DNA from 3 places in the Thalassotalea castellviae genome. Region 2 is predicted to be linked to each of the others. Evidence: predicted binding sites of a transcription regulator. Region 2 holds the regulator's gene; each other region holds the start of a gene.
The links. Region 2 encodes sigma-54, which starts transcription at its own class of promoters, with help from an activator protein. Its sites were predicted from a motif close to GTTGGCACGNNNNTNGNNT; they were not measured.

Region 1 (5,904 bases), on a different contig from region 2:
ACGTTTGACCATCGATATATTCACAAATATGGTATAAAAATCGACTGTCATGACAATCTGAGGTGACCTTCATTATGTTAGGGTGATTAATTCGTTCGCCTACCCAGGCTTCTCGCATAAATCCTTGTAGGTAAAGGCTGTCGTCACTAAAATTTAAAGACGGTACTTTAAGCACCGAAGTTTGTTTATCGAGAATGTTTTCAACCAAATACAAATGTGAACGCGTGCTGGAATGTATCGCCTTTCCAATAATGTAATTATCAATTTTCATTCCTGGTTCCATCGCAGGCGGAATGGCTCTTTCTCTAATATCCCTTTCTATTTCATTTAACTGACGATTAGGTGTTTGCGCTACATGTACTAATAAACAACTGACGTTATCATCACTGCCATTATTTATTGCAGTGTCTGTGATGGCTCTACTTGCCGCTTCTAACTCCTGATTCGTCGGTTTTTCAGTTAGTGTAGTTAACATTTGAGTGATTGTTTTTTTGTCGACAAAATCATGAACACCGTCACAACTGATAATGAAAATATCGTCGTTTTGCACATCAATTTTATGATAATCAACTCTTAGGCGACTATCTGCTCCTAGTGCCCGCGTTAAAATATTACTTTGGTTGCCTTGTTTTCTATTGTGATCTTGCGTGATTATTTCAAACTGGTTTGCTCTTAATCGACTAATTCGAGTATCACCAATATGAAAAATATAACCGGTTGTTGATTTGATAATAAGTGAGGAAAGGGTAGTGAACCATTGTTGGTTACGCATCGAGTTATCATGCAAGTCGATATTATCAGATTGTGAAAATAACCATTGATTTAAACTGGTGAGTACTTTTGACACCGATTTTTCGGTAGACCAAGTTTCAGGCGTTGCATAATAATCTTGAATAAGTTGAGTTACCGCAAGCTGGGCTGCTTTCGCGGCATGACTTGCGCTGCTTACTCCGTCAGCTAAAGTTGCAATTGCACCTTTAGCTGATAACACGGAATGAGTAGGATAAGAAACCGCAAAGGCATCTTGATTTTCATCTTTGATCCCTTTGCGTGAATCGCCCCCAAAACTTAACTGTAATGCAGTTATATTGGCTTTGTTAAGTGTTGAGGTGTTTTGCTGTGTTGTCATCTCGTTAAGTTACATTAATTAACTCTATTGAACCATCTTCTTTTACTTCTGTGATAGTGCCATTTGGCTCTTCCATAAAGAGTAGTGTGATAAAGCCAACTACAGCGGTGGCAGCTATGACTAAGAAGAATGTTTGATAACTTACCATAGACAATACCGTTAAATATACTACGGCTCCAACATTACCGTATGCCCCGGTCATGCCTGCTATTTGCCCTGTTAAACGACGTTTAATTAGAGGCACAGCCGCAAATACCGCACCTTCACCAGCTTGAACAAAAAACGAACACGCCATTACTGCAACAACGGCTAGGGCAAGAGGCCAACTGCTATCTATAGTCGACATAGTGAAATAACCTAATGCTAAACCTGCTGTTAAAATCAATAACGTTTTCTTACGGCCAAATTTGTCGCTGAGCCAACCGCCGCCTGGGCGAGACATTAAATTCATAAAAGCATACATGGATGCAAGTAAACCAGCGTAAACCATATCTAATTCAAACACTTCGGCGAAAAATAACGGTAACATTGAAATAACCGCAAGCTCTGAGCCGAATGTTGCAAAATACAGCACGTTCAGGACTGCTACTTGTTTAAATTTATATTGATGAATCTTATCGACTGGTTTTTTAAATATATGACCATTGACTTTATAGGTTTGTTTTACTTCAAAAAGATATAAAGCCACTAGTGATACATAGGCGATTAATGTGGTAGTTTCGGTTAGTAAACTCACACCACTTGGTGAAAGTTTCCAAGCAAGGAGGGTAAGCGCACCATACATAGGAAGTTTCATGATTAATAATAACCAAAAGTCTCCGACACTGGTCACTTCCATCGCACCTGTTTGTTTTGGTTTAAAATAGGTAGAGCCTTTAGGTGTATCCGTTACATTGTAATACCAAACAAAGCTAAAGACTAAACTCATCAAACCTGACAGGCCAATAGCGTATCGCCAGCCGTCTTCTCCGCCAAAAATTAATGCAATGGCAGGTAAAGACATAGCGCCCGCAGCTGAGCCAAAATTGCCCCAGCCACCATAAATACCTTCAGCAGTGCCTAATTCATTAACAGGGAACCATTCGCTGACCATTCGAATACCGATAACAAAACCTGCCCCGATAAAACCTAGTAAAAATCTAGATATAGCGGCTTGTTCAAAGTTGTTTGCTGTAGCGAACATAAAACAAGGAATACTACAGAAAAAGAGAATAAACGAGTAAGTGAGTCTTGGGCCGTACTTATCCGTTAACATACCGATAATCACCCGCGCGGGGATTGTCAAAGCAACGTTTAAAATTAGTAATGTTTTAATTTCACTACTGCTTAATCCTAAGCTGTCTCCAATAACCGCTAATAACGGGGCATGGTTAAACCAAACGACAAACGTAATAAAAAATGCCATCCAGCTTAGGTGTAAAATTTTTATTTTTCCTGTGAATGACCAGAGTTTAAAACCTGCTTGTCCACTCATTATATTCTCCCAAATATTGATTCATCTTAATTAATATCAGTAAAGCAAAGTGAGTGCCACGGCAGTGAAATAAATTTAATCATTTAAAAACAAGGGTTTATACATGATGCTTCGTTTAAGGTGCAATGTGATTTGCACTTCTAGAGAACTTTTGCACGTTTTAAGTGCATGTTAATAGGGTAAGTATTCTAATAAGTGTCTTTTATTTCATCTCATCGTCTTTTGTCGATAGGCAGTTAGCTGTGATAAAGGCTTTGATTGAACAATTGAAATTGAGACGAAGTGGGTGGATTATCGAGATAACCAACGAGACCACTTAAGCGGCTAACAGTAGAAGGTATTTTGTTGAATGCTAATGAATGTTAACCTTGATATTTTACTTAAGTCAGCAATGTAGCTGAGAAGGGGGCTGAAGCAGCAGGCTAAACGTCGCTTTAGCATTCGTATCTGTTTTCTTTTAAATGATAAATAAATGACGACATTCTGCTATTGCTTTATTAAAACTATTGGCGTTATTGGCATGATACTGTGGCGACATATAAAAACCTACTTGAAAACCAAATTGTTTTTTTATTGTTAGCTTAGTGTCGGGGTGTTCTAGCCTAAATTTATCTAAAATAAACTTTGAGATCACGATCACTTTTAGTTTCCTAGCCAATAATAATGTAAATAACTTGCTGTGTTCATCAGAGAGATATATATATTTATAATTTAAAGCGGATAATTTGCTATGTTGTGCTGAGCCGCGCATGGCACCAACGTCTAATTCTCGGTCGGCCATATCAACGGATTCGTCTATGGCTACCCAAGAGTAAACCCCATCATTGACATATTCACTGCGGTGAGCTTTTTTATCACGCTCTTGATTAAAAATTAAGGGGAAACTTGCATCCAATTTATTATTTTCGACCATTTTCATCAGTCTTAAAAGGGGGTAGCCTTGCCAATCTATAGCTGTTTGCAAACTGTCTTCCATGCATTTAAACAGCGGCTTATGCTCAAAAACGTTAGCGGAGATATTTCCCTTTGAGTAACTACTATGGTCAATATTTGGTACGCCGACACGGATACTTTGTGTTTGACAGGCGAAACTAACAAAAACCAGTAAAGGTATTAAAACTTTATGCATTTTCAATCCTTATCACAATTAAATTGAAAAATATAAATGTTACTTTGGGTTAACCATTTCAAATGAAGCAATTATAACAATGATAACTTGTGAGGAAGAAAATAACACGAATACTACGAAAAAACACTTCGATTAATACTCTTCAAGGGCTAATTTATATTTCTGTTTAATTTGCAAATGTTCTTCGCTGATATTATTGAGGGCAGTTTGGTATTGTTTAATAATGCTATCAGGTGTTTCAATATTAAAAGCAATATAATTGGCGAACTTGTTTACCTGCCATACATTTTCATATTTGGTATGATCAAAATTAAGTTGTTGCGCTAAATGTTGGAAGCCATGAATTGTTGCAACTAACATGTCTACGCGACCCGTTTCCATCATTTTATATGCAAGTTTGAGTTCAGTGACTTTTGCAATATTTTGATTTGGAAAGCCTAATTTTATCAGTGATATCTCAGAAATATCGCCTCTGACTGCAGCAACTTTGTATTCAAATAATTGAGTTAATTCTGTAAAGTTAAACTGATTTGATTTTTTCGTCATTATGACATGAGTGGAATTAAAAATAGGCCCTACCCATTTAAATAACTTTTCACGTGGTGGTGTTCTAGACATAGTGAATAAGGCGCTGTTTGGTTTATCTAAAGTATTACGATAACCTCTTGCCCAAGGCACTATGTTGATAAATTGTTCAGGTTGTTTAAGTTCTTGCCAAATGGCTTTTAGCGTATCAACCGTTATGCCTTTTAATTCGCCATTTTCAAAATAATTTGCTGGCGGGTAAACTTCAGTATAAAACGTGATTTCTGGTTGTGCAGCTTGTTCATTGGCATTTAGTTGCAAGCTAATTAAGCAGAAAAAAAACGAGATAATGACTTTATAAACATTGAACAAAAAGCCACGATTAAACGTTAATTTACAGTTGCTTAACTTATGCTCTAACTTATAAAGTACCAAAAATTTTATCTCCCGCATCACCTAAACCTGGTAAAATGTAGCCTTGTTCATTTAATTCTTTATCTATCATGCCTATAAATAAATCTACATCAGGGTGAGCTTCTTGTAAAATTTTTATGCCTTCGGGCGCAGCAACTAAAAATATTGCTTTAATGTGCTTACAACCAGATTGTTTTAATAAATTAAGAGTCGCTAAAGCCGTACCGCCCGTCGCTAACATAGGGTCGATGATTATGGCTTGTCGCTCGCTCACATCATTAACAATATTTTGATAATAACTGATAGGTTGTAAGGTCTCTTCATCTCGTTTAAGACCGACCACACTCACCTTAGCACAAGGTAAAATTGATAATGCACCATCAAGCATACCTAAACCAGCGCGAAGAATTGGTACTAAGGTCGGTTGTTTCTCCGCTAATAAAGGGGCAGAAATTACGCCTGACCAACAGGTTAAAGGTTTGTTTGCTAATGTTAATTGTGTCGTTGCTTCTATTGTCAGTAACACTGAAAGCTCTTTAGTGAGTTCTCTAAACGACTTAACTGATATTTTATCGTCACGAAGTAAACTTACTTTATGTTTTACTAAGGGGTGATTACTAGCATATACCGCCATGAGTTATCCTATAATGTGAAACTTATTTAACTGTAGAATACTTAACTATTTTTACCAAACTAGTGCTTTGAAGTGACTACGACATAAAGATTCGTATTTTTCATTTCCGCCTACTTCAATTTGTTGTCCGTTAGTCACAGGCTTTCCGTTGACATCTCGACGAATAACAAAATTAGCTTTTTTACCACAATGGCAGATAGTTTTCAGTTCAATAAGTTTATCCGCCCAAGCAAGTAGGGCAGCGCTGCCATTGAAAGTTTGCCCTAAAAAATCAGTTCTAATGCCGTAGGCTAAAACCGGAATTTTTAAATGGTCAACAATATCAGTTAACTGTTTTACTTGCTCAGTGGTTAAAAACTGTGCTTCATCGATTAAGACACAATCAATGTGATTTTGTTGTTTGAGTTGGGTCACTTCATTTAAAATATTGCTTTGTTGATCAAACAATTTTGCTTCGGCATTGATCCCCAATCGTGAGGATACTTTGCCTTGGGCAAAGCGGTCATCAATTATCGCTGTATATAAAACAGTATTTAGACCGCGCTCACGATAATTATAAGAAGATTGTAATAAATGCGTAGATTTACCCGCATTCATCG
Region 2 (5,904 bases):
AGCTTCCTCACGAATAATATCAACAACATCATCTATGGTGATACGGCCCAACAAGCGGCCTTCATCGTCAACAACCGGTGCTGAAAACCAATCATAACGCTCAAACAATTGAGCGACTTCGCGTTCAGGCATATCGGCATTTAGCGCGGTAATTTCATCATTAATGAGTTTAGAGATCACGACTTCTGGTTTTGCTGTGACAATATGCGAAAGTGACACCGCTCCAATAAAGTGATCTTTTCTATCAACGACATAAAAAGAGTCTGTCGCTTCTGGTAATTCGCCTTTAAGACGTAAATAACGTAACACTACATCAACAGTAACATCAGGGCGTATAGTGATAGTATCGGTATTCATGATACCGCCAGCGGTATCTTCATCAAAAGAAAGCGCCGCTTCAACACGACTTCTGTCTTGTGAATCCATTGAACTTAATACTTCACGGTAAACACTATCTGGCAGTGTTCGTAATACCTCAGCAAGATCATCAACGTCCATACCCTCAGCAACTTCTGCGAGTTTTTCTGGACGCATTTTTTTCAAGATGCCTTTTCGAACTTCTTCGTTTAATTCTTCGAGCACTTCACCGTGATGGTCGTGATCGATAAGTTGCCATAACACGGTACGGCTTTTACTGGGAGAGGATTGTAAAATCAAAGCAAGATCGTAGGCAGGCATATTTTGTAATAGCTTGCGGACATAGACAAACATACCACTACCAAGTGCTTTGTTCACTTGCAGTAATCTTTGTTGGTTGTCTTCTTGTTCTGAAGTTTCCGGCATAAAGTTTTCCTGTGCCGTTAAAAAACGAAAATGGTAATTAATTACGAGTTATAGCGGGCAGAATTTGTTATACATAACATAATTATTGGTTGCCCAGTTGCTATAAGTTTATCTCAACTGACTGGTTTTAGCAGCTTTTTTCTTATTATATCCACGAAATTTTACAGCTTTGTGAAAGGGATCTTGAGGTTATTATTCGTCTTCATCGAATTTATCGGAAAAAAGCTGGCAGACATTATCAAGGGCATCTTGTGCTTCTAGCCCTTCAGTATGAATCGTCACTTCTTTCCCTTGGCCGCCGGCTAATAACATAAGCCCCATAATACTGCTGGCATCGGCTTGTTTGCTTTCAAGTTCAATTGTAACTTTGGCATTGAACTTTTGACTTAACTGCGCCAATTTAGTTGCGGCTCTTGCATGCAGCCCTAATTTATTAGTAATTAATAAGGTTTTATTTAGTTTAATAGTCATAAGGTTAAGTACTGGCTACGTCAAGATCTCGATGGCGCGCTTGCACATCTTTACGCTCTTTTCTTAAATTATTTGCGAGTAATTCCGCAATATAAACGGAACGATGTTTACCGCCGGTACAACCAATGGCTATGGTTATATAACTTCTATTATTACGTTCTAAATGTGGTAGCCAAGTCATCATAAAACTATTAATTTGCCAGATAAATTTAGTGACAATAGGTTGGCTAGCGAGAAAATCTTGTACGGGTTGATCTAGTCCCGTATATGGTTTGAGATCTTTTTCCCAAAATGGATTTGGTAAAAATCGAGCATCAAAAACATAATCAGCATCTTGAGGGACGCCATGTTTAAAGCCAAAAGATTCAAAGACCACAACCATAGTGCCAGTTGTTTTACCGAGAATTCGCTCTCTGATCAAATCCGCTAATTGATGAGGGGTAAGTTGACTGGTGTTGATGTATAAATTTGCACGGCTTGAAATAGGCTCTAACAGTTTTTTCTCAAGTGATATCGCTTGATCAAGCGCAATATTCTGTTTGATCAATGGATGCAAGCGGCGTGTTTCGCTAAAACGTTTAATTAAGTCGTTATCATCCGCATCTAAATAAACAATATTTAGATCTACCGCACTGGGTAAGTAATTGATAATTTCAGAAATATCATTAGGATCTGCCGGTAAATTACGAACATCTAAGCTAACCGCTACGGTTTCATAATCATTAATCACCGTATGTGTTAAAGCTGGTAAAAGATTGACAGGGATATTATCAACACAATAATAACCTAAATCTTCCAGCACTCTTAATGCGACACTTTTTCCTGATCCTGAACGGCCACTAACGATGATGAGTTTCATTGTCGAAATCCTTGGTACTAAGGTTTAGTTATTATTTTTCAATAAATTGAAAAGCTCTGAACTCGAGTGACATTTTCGGACCAGTTTGCAAGTTTGTTTATCACTAAAAATTTGTGCAATGCTTTGTAGCGTGGATAAATGTTGTTGACAATTTTCTTCGGGTACGAATAAAGCAATAAAAATATCGACGGGTCTATTATCTATCGCATCAAAATCAATTGGAGACTCTGTTGTGGCAATCACGACAACGACTTTACCCCCATCAGTTAATCTACCGTGTGGGATCGCGATACCATTACCTATCCCAGTTGAACCCATTTTTTCACGTGCCATTAGACTTTCAAGCAGTGAATAAGTGTTAAAATCAGTATAAGACTCGGCAGCTTTTTCACATAATAATTCTAAAATACGCTTTTTGCTAGTAGCATGAACTGCACACAAGGTGCAGTTCTCGTTAATAAGTTCAGTTAATTTCATAATGCTCGTGTTGAAATAGACGATGGATTAATGTTGGTTGATTTTGCCTTTGTACTTTAAAACTTGTTTATCGAGTTTATTAACTAAAGCATCGATTGAAGCATACATATCGGCATTTTCGGCTTTTGCGTGTATTTCTGTTCCGTTAAGGTGGGCTGTTGCTTCCGCAATTTGATTCAGCTTTTCTACCGTCAATACCACATGAACATTATTTATATGATCAAAATGTCGTTCTAACTTGGCAAATTTTGTATTGACACTTTCACGTAAAGCTTCAGTAATTTCAACATGATGACCAGCAAGATTAATTTGCATAAGCTTAGATCCTTATTTAGTTGTTAAAGTAGACTTTTTCGTTGGTTAGAAGGAGGAATTGACAATGATTCTCGATACTTGGCAATGGTTCTTCTGGCGACATTAATGCCTTGTTCTGCAAGTAATTCCGCCATTTTACTATCACTTAATGGTTTGGCTGGAATTTCTGCAGCGACCAACTTTTTAATTAAAGCTCGAATTGCGGTGGATGAACATTCTCCACCATTTTCTGTGCTTACGTGGCTAGAGAAGAAATATTTTAATTCAAAGATTCCTCTAGGTGTATGCATATATTTTTGGGTCGTAACACGGGAAATAGTGGACTCATGCATATCTACCGCTTCTGCAATATCATTGAGTACCATAGGTCGCATTGCTTCTGGCCCGTGTTCAAAGAAGCCTTGTTGGCGTTGTACAATGCAGTTAGAGACTTTTAACAATGTATCATTTCGGCTTTCTAAGCTTTTAATAAACCATTTAGCTTCTTGTAGGTTTGAACGTATAAACTGACTGTCTGTCGATGATTTCATATTTCGTGCCATGGAGGCATATTGCTGATTAACCGATAGTCGTGGTGCTGTATCTGGGTTTAATTCAACCATCCAACGACCATTTTTCTTTTCGACCGAAACATCAGGGATGACATATTGATCATCACCTTTAATGACACTATCACCTGGTCTTGGATCCAGCGATTGAATTAGCTTGATCACTTCGCGTAGTTGATCTTCTTTTAAACGCGTTTTCCGCATGATTTGGCGATAATCTCGGTTACCTAATAAGTCGATATATTCATTAATGATCAGCTTACTTTCTTTTAACCAAGGCGTTTCTTTATCAAATTGATTTAATTGAATGGTTAAACATTCTGAGATAGAGCGAGCCCCAACGCCAACAGGATCAAACATATTAATACGTTTAAGTACGGCTTCAACTTCATCAAGTTCAACTTCTTCATTGCCCATCGCTTCAAGAATTTCTTCAACACTGACTCTTAAATAGCCAGCATCATCGATGGCATCAATAATAGCCGTCGCGATGGCAAGGTCCGTTTCTGAAAATGGCGTTAACTCCATTTGCCAGCGTAAATGGTCTTGAATGGAGTCCGTTGTTTCGCCCTGATAAGTATAATCTTCTGAAGCAGGTGCACTGGCACCGGTATTTGAAACGCCAGCACTGTAGCTTTCTTCCCAGGTAGTGTCTATGTTGAGCTCTTCAGGGATCTCAGATTTATCCATAGCTTCCGTTGTACTAATTTCATCGATAGTAGGAGCTGAATCTTCACTGCCGTCGGATGTTTTAGTGTTTTGTTCTGTTACACCAGCAGAAAATGCTTCTTCTAAGTTATCCGATTGCGCATCATTGTCACTTGGGGTTGATTCATCTACTTCTAATAATGGATTACTTTCAAGAGCTTCTTGGATTTCTTGCTGAAGATCCAACGTCGACAATTGCAAAAGCTTAATCGCTTGTTGCAATTGTGGAGTCATGGTGAGTTGTTGTCCTATTCGGAGCTGCAGACTAGGGCGCATTTATCGTATTATTTTCCTATTTTCTAGCTTCATATTGATTTTTACTTTTTATCAAAGCTTTGTGTAACTATAGCGTGAATTGCTCACCAAGGTATACATCTCTTACTTGTTGATTCGCAAGAATTTGATCTGCATTGCCTTCCGCGATTAATTCACCGTGACTAACAATATATGCATGCTCACAAACGTCTAATGTTTCACGAACATTGTGATCTGTGATTAAAATTCCAATGCCACGTTGTTTTAAGTGTAGGATAATTTTTTTTATATCACCTACTGAAATTGGATCAACGCCAGCAAAAGGCTCATCAAGTAAGATAAATTTGGGCTCTGCCGCTAGTGCTCTCGCAATTTCAACTCGGCGTCGTTCGCCACCGGATAAGCTCATGCCTAAATTATCTTTGATATGACCTATATTAAATTCTTCAACGAGATGCTCAAGCTTTTCTTCTCTACTGATATCATCTAAATCTTTACGGGTTTGCAAAATCGCCATAATATTTTCATAAACCGTTAGCTTACGGAAAATGGAAGCTTCCTGTGGAAGGTATCCGATACCTTTTCGGGCTCTTTCATGCATAGGGAGTAAAGTAATATCTTCATCATTTAAGATGATTGAACCGCTATCACTATTGACTAAACCAACTATCATATAAAACGAAGTTGTTTTACCGGCACCATTTGGACCGAGCAATCCGACAACTTGGCCTTCTTGCACTTTCATACCAACGTTCTTTACGACTTTTCGGCCTTTGTAGGCTTTTGCCAAATTATTGGCAATTAAGGTGGCAGTGGTCATTTATTTTTATTATCCAACGATTTTTTATCTAACTTTTTTTTCTCAAGGTTTTTCGGTTGTAATACCGTTTGTACTCTAGCATTGTCGTCACTGCTTGCCTGTACTTGTTCGGTCAAAAAATTATAACTGATAGTGGTGCCACTGACTTTGCTGCCTTCTTGACGAAGTTCAGCATTTCCTGAAATCATCACCGTATTTTTTTCAGGTTGATATTTAATTTCATTTGCTTGCAGATAAATAGGCGTTCCGTCTTCCAATATTTGTTCGAACGTTGCTGGTTGCCCTTTGGCAATATATGTTTTTTCGTTACTCGTGGCTTCTGTCACAACTTGCACTAGGTCTGCTTTTATTGTTAAAGAGCCTTGGGTAATAATGACATTATCAATGTAACTAAATATTTTATTTTTGAGATCAGCTGCTTGTCTAGAAGCATCAATTTTGATTTCTTCATTCAAATCAACTTTTGCTGCTATAACACTATATGAAAGACTTAAGGTTACCCCTAAAGCCAAACAACTAGTTTTTAATAGGTTGAAATATGGTTTTTTCATGTTTTGTCAGCGTTACTTGTTTAGTGTTTAAGTCTACAATCAGTCCTGTACCGTACATGGTAAAATCAATTCCTTTTATTTCTATCTTTTTTTCTGAACTAATAATATTAGTGTTTA
Region 3 (5,904 bases), on a different contig from region 2:
CTATACGTCTTTGCTCTTCAAGTGAGAGAAAATGCTTAACCCATGTATATCCCATAATCGCCCAACGACCATTACCTCTAAATTGATTTCTACTTGAGTAATACTGCCAACCAATGTTAGGCTCTGAAAAGTAAGCATGGGTAATAAGTTCGATTGCGCGATCAATATATTTCTTGTCGCCACTAATATAATATGCAGCAGCAAACGCACCTGCATATTCTCCAGCATTATAGGGTATACGATCAAAGTAATGGGAAATTTTACTTTTCATTACATCCCATGCAGTACTATCTTGCGAAATTTTCTCTTTTATTTGAGCAATTCTTTCTGGTGTGTAAAGTAAAACATGTTCAGGAATGGGTACTAAATCTGAATAAATAGCCGCCCAACCATCATGTCGTATAGGGCTTGCTAATAGGCTGTTTTGAAATTGTTTGCTCTCTTTGCTATTAGTATTAACATTTATTGCTTTTGATTGTGGAGAAATCACTAGACAACTAATAACAAGTAAATGAAACACGAGAAAAAATTGAAAACAACGTAACATATCTAATGCACCTTATTAGATAATTTAATAGCAAGTATAGGCAATTTCACCTTAAAAGCCATCGTGATTGATGTCATACGCTCCAATAGAATGTGGAGACGTCCTTTTCCGAAACATAATATCTTTATTCGGGATTAATGGAAAAGTATATTTTGTGTGAATAATTTTTTTGTTAACGGGAATACCATAAAACATAACCAAACGTAAAAATGCATTGCGAATCGTAAAAGAACCTTCGGCAAACTGTCTTTTTTCTTGCATCCAGACAGGTGTGATAATCTTATTTAACTTTGGTAATTGCGGGTTCCCTTTAATTAATTGCTCATCATCCGAAGGTGATACTTTATCAAATATAGAGCTTGGTAGCTCGTACCCTCCATTATAAATTAAGTTATTAACCATACTAAATGAATCTAATTGATTAAAGAAAACATCAGCAAAGTCATTTGACTTTTGATAAGAGCCCTGACCTATGGTGCCAGAAGTATCACTCCAGATATTGCTCTTTAATACAAGGTTATCGTTTATGGGGTTATCGCCTTCTTTGTTGACTCTTAAAGCATATGCATTGCTTGGCAGATCACCTGTTATGGTGTTGTGATAAAAATAAATATCTTTAGCGCCTTTGAGCCCCAATGGTGAACGCATGGAAATAGAACTGTTACCTATTAACAAGTTATTATATATTTTTACATCTCTTGCTTCATGATATGGCTTACCGTCTTCACCAATTAAAATAAAACCGTGGCCATAAGAGCCTTGCCAATTCAAAAAAACATTACGATGAATGTTAATATTCTTAGCCCCTAAAAAAGGGTCTTCATTGCCATTACTATCTTTTACAACAATATAACTCGATGACTTATTAGTTATCGCTCTACTGCTTGCAGCAAAATCATTAAAAAAAATATTATCCGCTATATCTATATTTTGAACACTATTTACATCGATATGTTCATCTGAGTTACCTTGATTGTAAAAGACATTACAATGAATATTGATATCAGATGCGCCGTTGTTTATCTTCAATAAATCATTGTTATAGCTATCATGAAAAATATTATTTTTTAACGTAATATTTTTTAGTTCATTTTTTCCATAACCATCGATATGAACCACAAGTGGCTTTGCAGAAATGTTTGTATGTGTGAATTCAAACCCTTCAATAGTGATATTTTTTGCTTTACTTACAATTGCCAATACACGAGCATTATTAGTTAACGTTGTCATATAAGGGACTTCTGCTTTTATTAACAGCCCCTTCTTAAAAGGTCTTTTTAATCTAACTTCTCCCTGGTAGATGCCGGGGGCAACTATTATAGTACTCGTATCTTCTGCTTTAAATGTTGCAAAAGCAATCGTTCGCCAAGGCTTAACACGGCTGCCATCCCCTTTATAATCATGCCCTTTCAAGGAAACATAATATGTCTTACCTGTTAATTGCTTAGTTTGGCATGTCCCTTGAGTAAATGATGTCGCATTACTAAAAAAACAGACAACCAGTAAACTTAAGAGTGTAATTAGTCGCATTTGATAAAACGCCATTTACAAAACTACCTTTATGATCTTTTTTAAACAAAAAAATCCGGATTAAATCCGGATTTTTATAAGAGGTTTGAAGTAGATTAAATGTTGCGTCTTCTTCTACCTACCAACCCTGTAGCTAATAGGCCTAACCCAAAGATTGCAATAGTTGCTGGCTCAGGTACAGTTCTTACTTTTAATTGTGCAAGTAAGTTATTTTGCTGTTCTTCTACCGTTACGAAACCAAAACAAGTAGGTTGATTATTAGAACACTGATAATCATTACTTAAAGTAGTTAAACCAGAAAGACGAGTTGTTATATAGTAAGTAGTATCTCCCCAGCCGTCGATAGGTAAACCATTAGCCATTAAAACAAATGGAACTGTAAATTCTATAAAATCATTACCAACGATAGGCTGTAATGGAAGGTTTTCTAAACCAGTAATTTCGAAAATATCACCACATCCATTGATATTATCGCCTTGATCTCTTACTTCACCATTTGGACAATCAAAGCCACCAGTGCCAGCATTGTAAGTACCACCATTTGGTGTTTCAAAAAAGTTAATACCAAATTGTAATTGAGGTGCAAAATAAGGAGCATTATCAGTTAGTAATGCATCAGCAGCAGCGTCATTTCCTTTTCCTTCCCAATCAGTTGGCGTTAATGTTAAGCCATCTAATACGAATGCATCAGTAAGTGCATCACCTACGATAACCCAGTTTTCATGCGTAATACCTGTACCATCTGCCCAGTTCCAATCATTTGTAGAAATCGTATCGTTAATTGGGCTATTAATGTCTAAACTACTTTGTGGGTCGCCAGAACCACTACCTGCAGCTGGTGTTCCCCATGTTAGGTTTGTTGGTAGTGATGAATCATCCCCATCTACGTCACCATCAATATCAGTATCTAAAATGTTATCATAAATCCCGGCTGAATCGCCTGTGGCTGCAACATCATCAGATGCATAAACGTTGTTTGTAGTACCATTCCAGTTTTTAAAACCGGCTTGGTTATCATATGTCCATTCTGTAACAATACCAGCAGTTGCTGACGCAGATAATGTCGCAGCTAAAATAGTAGCGCAGACTTTTAATTTAGTTTTCATGCTTTTTCCTTAGCTATGTCAGGTTAATTTTAAATGAGTTCGTTATTGTAGATAAAGCACACAATATGCCAACTCTTAAAACCCTTTACCAAACAGTTAGTTAACATTTTTAGATGTCAATATCCTAATGTATGTGTAAAAAAAACTGACAGTTAAATGCATATTATTTAATATCAGTATTCTCTTTTATTTTCCAAATTAAAATACTATCCCCTTTTCCTTTGAAAGCACGAACTAGTTTAATTTTTTTAAATTTAGAAAGACTTTTAACTTGATGAGTTCCTGTTTTGAAAGCATAATTTACTGTAAAAGCTAACTTCCCCTTTGAAAGACGTAATATATTCCAGTTTTCATTCTCGGTTTTTTGTTCTATTTTCCAACCAACCGGCTCATAATTGTTTAAAAAATACCCAGCTGAGTTTTGTAATGAAGAGCCTTGAAATAAGTATTCAAACACATAATTATCTCCTTGCTTACTAATACATTTTTGAGTGCTATTTTCAATTACAGGCAGAGGTAAGTTAGATGTGATCTTTATTGAACTATTACAACTTTTCGTATCAATTTCAGGATAATGTCGAATTATTGTTCTTACAGTATCAGACGTAAAAAATATACTAATTAGCGCTATAGATATTGATGAGAAATGAACTATATGTTGTTTGTTATTACTGGATTGTTTGTTATCACTGATTTGATTTTTATTGGAGCATGTAAGTGCAAAATTATGACCAAATTTAAATAAAAAGAACATAAATGGGATATATAAGTACCAGCCAAAAGTATTATGGTCATGCATTAAAGAGCTTTGCATTTCTGTGAAATGCCCAATCACTATTAATAAAGCAATCCTTAGCCAATTAATAAAAAGAGCCCCTATAATGCCTAAGCTTATAAAAATTAATCTATGTTTTAGATTCTCTAAATATAAAAATGTATAAAGGCTGCAAATCGCTAAGGATACAATTAAGTAACGTAAACCGCTACAGCCACCCGCTATCTCAAAAACTCCAGAAGGTATTGTGATAAAATTCCCTTCAACATAAATAGGAATATGAGTGAATCCCATAATAAAAGTAACAGCATGGGTAGATAAACTTTGTAGAAATGGTGTTAATGATCCCCAAATAGGTATTAAAAAAATAAGGAAAAGTGAAGGAAATATTACTTTAAAAGATGGTTTAAATATAACCGCGACTATACTTGTAATAAATAAAATAAATGTGATACGAAAGCCTGTTGTGAAATGACCTAGCGTGAAAACAGCCAACAAGTAAGAAAATAAAATCATTAAAAATAGAGTAACTGGCTTTAATTGAGTATTAAATTGTAGTTCTTTTTCTTTAAATAATACCCAATATAGATAACTAACAATTATAGGAATTAAATATGCGTGAGAATATGTACCATCATCAAAACTAAATTGCCAAATATTTGAAAGTATTGCTTGTTGGGTTAGAGCGATTAATAAATATATTATTGCGATGGCAACAATAGGACTATACTGCATACTTATTCCTTTCTGGCAAAATCAATTATAGAACTTAAATGAGTGCTTCGGTGAAGCTACCTATTAAATCTAATATCTATGAATCATTTGTTAGTGCTGATGCGAGATCTTTTTGACCATTTAAGCTGTATGCTTCAGATAAATGTTTCATTATTTCAACATTTTTTGGCATCATTTTATTTGCCTTTTCTAAAGTTTCAATTGCTTTGTCAATTTTGAGTTGTTTTATTAAAACAATACCATACGTATCAAGAATAAGAGGGTGGTTAGGCGCATATAATGTGGCCTTTTTTATATATTTCTCTGCAAGATTTACTTTTTGGTTCTTAAGATACACCCAAGCTAAATTATTCATTGAAATAACATCTTCAGGATTTTTTTCAATCAACTTTAAATAGTTTTCAATTGCTAGATTCGGTGATTTTTCGATATATAATTCTGCCAATAATCTTCTATAAACGTCGAGATTTTCATTTTTAGCTAGCTCATTTGTTAAAAAGGTAATCGCTAGTTCACTGTTATTATTTTCCTTATAAGCCGAAACTAACAACAATCCAGTTGATACTTTTTGATTACTCAAATACGACCGGTTTAAATACTTAGCCGCATCATTAAAATTATTAAGTGCTAATTCTAATTGTCCTTGTATGCGAAGTAGATATGGGTGGTTTGGTTTAATTGCCTTCAATCGATTAACTTTTTGTGAAGCGACCTCAAGTTGATTGGTCATAATTAGGTAGTACGCCTCATAAGCTTGTAACTGGAAATTTGTTTTTAAAGCATCTTTTGATAAACCTATTTTTACAACATTTAATGCTTGTTCATATGCTTTTTCATTTTCTAAAATTGAGACATATGTTAGGTATGCTCTAGGGTTTTCTGGTTGAGCTAATTGCCACTTTTCATAAAGTGCTTTGAGTTCGCTTTTTTTACCATTTTCTATTAATAAGTTTACATAAGTTAGGAAATACTCATGAGGAGCGTTAGCAATATTGTTCACTCCATTTAATATATCTAGAGCTGAATTAATATTTTTCTGAATATTCAAACGACGTGCAAGTATAATTCTTGGCCAAAATGCATCTGGGTTTTTCAGTATAATGTTGTTTAATTTAACCTCTAGAGATTCAGCGTTATTCAGCTTCATTGCATTGTTAATAGCAAGTCTATAAGCTTTCGGTATCTCAAGGTTGATGGTAAATAGCTCGTCT

Region 1: the regulator sigma-54 is predicted to act here: its motif matches at 2,646-2,664, upstream of RM573_RS01075 (NarK family nitrate/nitrite MFS transporter).
Region 3: the regulator sigma-54 is predicted to act here: its motif matches at 3,238-3,256, upstream of RM573_RS09350 (THxN family PEP-CTERM protein).

Annotation. Positions count from the first base shown of each region.
Region 1 is NZ_JAVRIF010000001.1:239,098-245,001, reverse strand. Features, by position in the region: gene RM573_RS01080 (bifunctional protein-serine/threonine kinase/phosphatase) at 1-1,129, opposite strand, end outside; gene RM573_RS01075 (NarK family nitrate/nitrite MFS transporter) at 1,134-2,603, opposite strand; gene RM573_RS01070 (transporter substrate-binding domain-containing protein) at 3,061-3,732, opposite strand; gene RM573_RS01065 (substrate-binding periplasmic protein) at 3,865-4,692, opposite strand; gene upp (uracil phosphoribosyltransferase) at 4,679-5,305, opposite strand; gene RM573_RS01055 (thymidine kinase) at 5,357-5,904, opposite strand, start outside.
Region 2 is NZ_JAVRIF010000003.1:43,024-48,927, forward strand. Features, by position in the region: gene mgtE (magnesium transporter) at 1-783, opposite strand, end outside; gene RM573_RS06530 (HPr family phosphocarrier protein) at 976-1,254, opposite strand; gene rapZ (RNase adapter RapZ) at 1,259-2,113, opposite strand; gene ptsN (PTS IIA-like nitrogen regulatory protein PtsN) at 2,138-2,590, opposite strand; gene hpf (ribosome hibernation promoting factor) at 2,618-2,905, opposite strand; gene RM573_RS06550 (RNA polymerase factor sigma-54) at 2,929-4,437, opposite strand; gene lptB (LPS export ABC transporter ATP-binding protein) at 4,505-5,236, opposite strand; gene lptA (lipopolysaccharide transport periplasmic protein LptA) at 5,233-5,787, opposite strand; gene lptC (LPS export ABC transporter periplasmic protein LptC) at 5,753-5,904, opposite strand, start outside.
Region 3 is NZ_JAVRIF010000004.1:124,970-130,873, reverse strand. Features, by position in the region: gene RM573_RS09360 (hypothetical protein) at 1-490, opposite strand, end outside; gene RM573_RS09355 (right-handed parallel beta-helix repeat-containing protein) at 599-2,092, opposite strand; gene RM573_RS09350 (THxN family PEP-CTERM protein) at 2,173-3,183, opposite strand; gene xrt (exosortase) at 3,347-4,693, opposite strand; gene prsT (XrtA/PEP-CTERM system TPR-repeat protein PrsT) at 4,770-5,904, opposite strand, start outside.